2 regions of the Bacillus sp. SIMBA_154 genome follow, and region 1 is predicted to be linked to the other one. Evidence: riboswitches for the same ligand, from Rfam matches in the RefSeq annotation. Region 1 holds a riboswitch; the other holds the start of a gene.
What was found. Region 1 has a riboswitch for cyclic di-AMP ahead of R0K30_RS20120 (dicarboxylate/amino acid:cation symporter). Riboswitches for the same ligand answer to the same signal wherever they lie in the genome.

Region 1 (3,426 bases):
TTGCTGCACTTCAGGTCATTCCGCTTGAAGGGCTTGCACTGCTGCTTGGTGTTGACCGATTCATGAGTGAAGGAAGAGCCATTACAAACCTGATTGGAAATGGAATTGCAACCATTGTTGTAGCGAAAAGTGAAGGTGAATTTGACGAAGCGAAGAGTAAAACAGCGCTTCAGGAAATGCGAAATATCAAGCAAGCCGTTTAGTATAAAAAACAACCAAAAACCGAAACCTTATGTTCTACATGGGGTTCGGTTTTTTCTTGTGATGAAAAGAAAAAACCGAAAAGCTTGATAAAATTAGAACGAATCGTAAGACCTCAATGACCTTTTGTTATATAATTTACAGAAAGATCCGATATAATGTATATCAGATACGATGAAAAATAGACTTTAGTCCTGGCAGGTGTGGAACGTAATGGCAGCATTTTTAAAATTGTTCGAAAAACCCGGTGTTAAGCGGTTTTCAGTATTTGTAGTATTAGCCACAGTATTGTATCTATTAAGAGGAATGATGAATTTAATTCTCCTGACCTTCATATTCACCTTTTTGATGAATCGGTTAGAAGGGGTCATTAGGGGCTTTTTAAATCACTTCCTAAAAATAGGACAGAAATCGGTCATTACCCTTTTGTATATTCTCCTGGCTGGTGGATTGACGTTTGGCGGATTCGTTTTTGTGCCAATCATCGCCAAACAGGTGGAGCAGTTATTTCATTTAGGAAAGAAAATTGCAGATCATCCACAAGATTTACCCTTCTTTGACGTCATCACCAACGTATTCGGAGATTTCAAAATATCAGCTTACTTTGAGAAAGGGTTTAATTTCCTCTATACATACTTAACAGATTTCAGCACGTTCAGTATCCAGGTCATTATGTCCTTAATATTAAGCATGTTCTTCCTGTTTGAAAAGGAACGCCTCATCCAATTCATGAACAAGTTCAAAACGAGTAAAATCTCCGTGTTCTATCATGAAATTGCTTTCTTTGGACGTAAATTCTCCAGAACGTTTGGAAAGGTACTCGAAGCACAGTTTATCATTGCCACCGTTAACTGTGTCTTAACGACAATTGCGCTTGGGATTATGGGTTTTCCGCAGTTATTTGGATTAGCGGTCATGGTCTTTTTGCTAGGCTTAATTCCTGTAGCGGGTGTGGTCATCTCTCTCATTCCATTGAGCATCATTGCGTATACACTTGGAGGCGGAATGTATGTCCTTTATATTGTGCTGGTCATCGTCATCATCCATGCAATCGAAGCCTATTTCTTAAATCCGAAGCTCATGTCGGCTAAAACAGAACTCCCTATTTTCTTCACATTTATTGTGCTGATTTTCTCTGAGCACTATATTGGCATTTGGGGACTCATTATCGGTATCCCAATCTTTGTGTTTATTTTAGACATTTTGGAGGTCACAAATAAGGAAGAAAGTAATTAAAAAGTTCATATGAACCTGTTTACAATTTTCTAAAAATAAGGTATAAATAGTATGAAAATATCATAATAACCACACGCTTAATCCTTCTAAAGGAATGGGGGACCCATGTTTTTGGGGTGAATTTTTCTTTCATTAGAAAAAAGGACATCTCTTCGTCCTAACCCGTCAGCTAACCTCATCAGCGTGAAGAGAGTAAACGGTGGTATATGTAAGAACACGCAGACCCACGAGAAAACTCTCTCGTGGGTCTTTTTGACGAGGAAGGGGAGATTTTATTGAAGCTGGCTACAAAAATTATCATTGCCCTCATTGTAGGTGCAATCACGGGACTTTTGCTTAACATTTTTGCTCCAAATGTATTCAAAATGTTAGATCCTTATCTGTTCACACCTCTAGGTCAAATCTTCTTGAATCTTATCAAAATGTTAGTTGTGCCAATCGTGTTCTTTTCCATCACACTTGGCGTGGCAGGCCTTGGTGATCCGAAAAAGCTTGGCAGAATTGGCGCAAAAAGCATCTCATACTTTTTACTGACAACAACATTCGCTATTATCATTGCAATGTCTTTAGCGTTATTAATTAAACCTGGTTCCTTTGGTTCTTTCGATACAAAGGGGGCAGAATATACACCTCAAGAAGCACCATCTACGGCTGACACATTATTAAACATCATTCCAACAAATCCAGTTCAATCTCTAGTTGAAGGTAACATGCTGCAAATCATTGTGTTCTGTGTTTTCTTAGGTCTAGGCATTGCAGTACTAGGTAAAAAAACAGAAGGGTTACTCAAAATATTAGAACAAGGCAATGAACTCATGATGTACCTTGTGGGAGTAGTCATGAAATTTGTTCCATACGGAACATTTGGCTTAATTGTAACGGCGATTGGGAGCCAAGGTCTTGATGCAATTAAAGCCATGGGGCTGTACTTTTCAGTGGTTCTAGTAGCGCTATTTGTTCATTTCTTTCTCACCTATGGTTCAACTTTGGCTTTATTTGCAAAACGAAATCCTTTTACATTCTTTAAAGATTTTTCACCTGCGATGGTCGTGGCGTTTAGTACGTCAAGCAGTAGTGCAGTTCTTCCTGTTTCAATGGAAACTGCTCAAAAAAAGCTGAAAGTACCAGAGCCAATATCTAGCTTTGTGCAGCCATTAGGCGCGACAATCAATATGGATGGGACGGCGATTATGCAAGGGGTCGCAACCATCTTTATTGCTCAAGTGTTTGGGATTGAATTGACACTCATGCAAATGATCACAGTTATATTAACCGCCGTATTAGCCAGTATCGGGACAGCCGGCGTACCGGGGGTTGGCTTAATTATGCTGGCCATGGTTCTGAATTCTGTGGGGCTTCCTGTTGAAGGCATTGCGCTCATCCTTGGTATTGACCGCTTATTAGATATGGCGAGAACCGTTGTTAATATTACAGGTGACGCAGCATGTGCGGTGATTGTGACAGAAACTGAGAAAAAACATGAGAAGGACGCATCATCACCTAATTTATCAATGTAATGTTCAAAAGGGCTGACTTGGATCAGCCCTTATTTTCGTGGAACGGCTTGTTTTGCGTGATATACTTTTAACAGAATGAGCGGCCTTACTTGCCGCCATAGGCTTTACATCAGAAGGAGGAACCACTTTGCAGTCTGCTGTTCTAAAAGTAGAGAAAGTCGATAAACAAATTGGCCGACATATGATTTTGCAAGATATTTCTATGGAGATTGGGCAAGGAGAGATTGTCGGTTTACTTGGACCAAATGGGTCTGGAAAAACGACCTTGATTCGGCTGATCGTGGGCTTGATGAGAAAAAACAATGGCCGAATCATGATTAATGGATATTCTCAGGATAATGAATTTCTAAAGGCGATGTCATCTGTTGGTGCCATCATAGAAAATCCTGAGTTCTATCCGTATTTAACAGGCTTTGAAAACCTTGAATTGTATGGGGCGATGCACGATGGAGTTTCCGAGGGCCGCATTCAT
Region 2 (3,426 bases), on a different contig from region 1:
TAAAATGATATGGAAGGGTGGCGACAATAATATCCCGCTTCCATAACAAACGGAATCTTAATAAAAAAGCAGATTGATTATGCAAGATGGTATGCCATCTTTTTTTCGGGATAAATTGAGGCACGAGCACCATCACTTTGTATTGATGCGCATTTGCTTTTGCCTCAATCGTTTCAAGAAATTTATCAAGAGGGTGAATGAGACTTCGATAAGACGAATGTAAAATCACAAGACGCACATCACTATTCAGCTTTTCCCAATCTGCTTCAATCCTCTTGTCTTTCTCTTTATCAAAGGAGACGTGAACCGCTATGACCTGCTCTGATAAGGATTTTGCATATTGAACAGATTGTTCGACGACACGTGTTACACCTGCTATTGGTACGATGACTACATTTCCTTTGATCTCAACAGGCTCTGTTTCATTCAGTAAACGTAGTTGTTCTCCTACAGACAGGTAATGCTTTTTGATGGAATGAAACATAAATAGAACGATTGGCATGAAAATAAAAACTGGCCATACAAGATGGAACTTGGTCAAAATGAGAATCATGAGAACCGTGAAAGAAATAAGTGCTCCCAGTATATTAATTGGCATTTTCATTTTCCAGCCCTGTGGTTTTTCACGAATCCATTTGACACACATACCGGTCTGAGACAAGGTAAATGGAATAAATACACCAACAGCATATAACGGAATCAGGTGTTCAGTTTTCCCATCAAACAGCCAAATAAGCAGCATGGAGGCTACGCCTAAAAAGATAATGCCATTGGAGTAACCAAGTCGATCTCCTCTTACTGTAAACATGCGCGGCATATATTTATCTTTTGCTAAGTTGACAGCCAATAAAGGAAAGGCTGAAAAGCCGGTATTTGCCGCTAATATCAAAATTAACGCCGTGACAGCCTGAATAACATAATAGAAAAACGTACGTCCAAATGTGTCTGATGCAATTTGTGACACAACCGTTTCTTCTGGCTTTGGCGAGATGCCAAAACCAAATGCAAGCAGTGTCACACCTAAAAAGAGAACGGCCAGTAATCCCCCCATCATCAGTAATGTTCTCGCTGCATTTTGTGCAGCTGGTTTTCTAAAGGATGGAATCGTATTTGAAATGGCTTCTACTCCAGTCAGAGCAGAACAGCCAGACGAAAATGCTTTTAATAAAAGAAATAATGTAATGCCTGACACATGTGTGCCAAATGCTGTATGCTCAGGTGCTGGCGGCACTTGCCCTGTTAATAGTTTAAAGCCGCCGACTCCAATTAAAATGAGAAGTGAAAATACAAACAGGTATACAGGATAAGCCAGAATAGATGCCGACTCCGTCAACCCACGAAGGTTGAGCACCATAATCACTATGACCAATACAATAGAAATCAAGACGTGATATGGATATAGTGCTGGAAAAGCTGATGTGATGGCATCGGTACCCGCTGAAATGCTCACTGCTACAGTCAAAATATAATCTACCAGCAATGATCCACCAGCGATCAGCCCTGGTTTTTCACCTAAGTTCCTGCTAGAGACGACATATGCCCCGCCGCCTTCTGGATAAGCATAGATAATCTGGCGGTAAGATAGAATTAACGCCATTAAAAGAATGAATACACAACCTGAAATCGGGAGTGAGTACCAAAACGCTGCCGCACTGACGACTGATAGAACAATCAAGATTTGTTCTGTACCGTATGCAACTGATGAAAATGCGTCTGATGACAATAATGCCAAAGCTTTGATTTTTGATAGTTTTTGTTCTCCTGCTGCCTGTGATTTTAATGGTTTACCAATTAAAATACGCTTCATCAAACTGTACATGTGATGCCCGCTCCTTTAGTGTCAAACGATTTAAGTTACAAAAGATCGATCACCAAAAAGACACAGAGGCAATAGAATGCCCCTGTGCCTATTGTTTAGATCACAGGTTGGTCTTTGCTCTCTTTAACGCTTACGAGGTTAGCTGACGGATTCGGGCGCATGAGACTTTGCCCTACCTGAAAAGGATTCACCCCACGTGGTTTTTATACCACAATTGGTTCCCCCGCTCATCGAAATGATTCAGCGATTGGTCTTTTATAAAAGAGATCATACTCCCGTTCGACACCAAAGTAAAGAGATTTTTTCAAGGTCTTTTGATCGTTTATGACTCAGTCTTTTTGCGGTTTTTTCGTAAGAAATAGATAATCATCACTAGCACAAAAATGATGAGCGCAGCTATACATGCAAAGTAGATCCAAGACTCACTGCTGCTTTGTTTTTCACCTATTTTCAGATTGCTTGATGTGCTGCTGATCGTTTGATGATTAGAGAACATGTCTTTGTTTTTGCTCTCTATCGCAACTGTTGCGGTCTCTGTATTTGTTTGGAGGAAATGAATCACTTCATTTGACACATCAGCTTCAGCTGCATTCATTCCTGAAAAGACTATCATTGTCTGTTCTTTATTCCAAACAGATGGCTGCGTCCATACAATACGAGCAGTTGTTTCGTTGATCATGCCAAAAGAGGATACATCATATTGTTCCTTTTTCGTCGGAACGATCAGATCATTCGCTTTTTCTTTTAAAAGAGAGAACGTTTGAATGCCCCCGATGAAAATGAGAGAGTGATTCTTCAATTGTTCGTTTGTCACATTAGAGGCTTTGATCAAATGATATTGAGCAGCTGCTGGCTGACTAAATGATTCTGTGAGCATCGCCATTTGATTGATCGTTTCACGGTTGATTTGATCCGGCATGATGATCAATGTTTTTTCTTGCTGAGCCTTTGAAGTGAAAGGAAGCGGCCATACAGCTAAATCCGGTGTATCACTAGTTGTTCCTTCTGGAATTTGAAGAGAACTGTTCTTGTCAATGAAAATCCAGCCTTCTTCATCCGTATGTCTGCAGGATTCCATGTTTTTAAAACCAGTTGTGACAAATTGCAAATCAATATATTCATTTTTTTGAAGTACGTGTGAATCGACTGGAATAGACACATGATAGAATCCATTCTCATCTTTGTTTCCTAGTTTTGTTAATGGTACGTCGTGCGGTTCGTCATTGATCATAACAGTTAGGCGTTCTGCTTTGTTCGCTGCATCAGATTTTTTAAATGACAGATTTAGCTTGGCGCCTGATTTTCGGTTAGCAATCAATGCTCTCGGATAATAGTAGTGATCAGAAGCCGTCTTTTTGGTCCCAACAGTGACATCATCTCCGCCAAAATCTTTTAAACGGATATGGTGAGATGGCTTAGAGGTTTTAGCTACGACCTTTTGAAGCATTAAGTCCGTACCAGTAAGTTGACCTGTCAGTTCTGGTTGAGTGAGAACATTGATTTTTTCAGCAATTGTTCTTGGCTGGTCAGCTGTGACAAATAAGACGGGCTGTTCTTTTTTCTTTGCTGTCAGGGTTCTTACCGCTAACGTGAGAAGATTACTTTCT

Region 2: another riboswitch for cyclic di-AMP. It lies ahead of R0K30_RS09395 (APC family permease); the one in region 1 lies ahead of R0K30_RS20120 (dicarboxylate/amino acid:cation symporter).

What each region holds. Positions count from the first base shown of each region.
Region 1 is NZ_JAWJBV010000027.1:12,773-16,198, reverse strand. Features, by position in the region: gene dctP (C4-dicarboxylate transporter DctP) at 1-203, shown strand, start outside; gene R0K30_RS20125 (AI-2E family transporter) at 415-1,437, shown strand; cyclic di-AMP (ydaO/yuaA leader) riboswitch at 1,502-1,635, shown strand; gene R0K30_RS20120 (dicarboxylate/amino acid:cation symporter) at 1,713-2,954, shown strand; gene R0K30_RS20115 (ABC transporter ATP-binding protein) at 3,082-3,426, shown strand, end outside.
Region 2 is NZ_JAWJBV010000004.1:212,860-216,285, reverse strand. Features, by position in the region: gene R0K30_RS09395 (APC family permease) at 1-1,819, opposite strand, end outside; cyclic di-AMP (ydaO/yuaA leader) riboswitch at 1,932-2,075, opposite strand; gene R0K30_RS09390 (cellulose biosynthesis cyclic di-GMP-binding regulatory protein BcsB) at 2,142-3,426, opposite strand, start outside.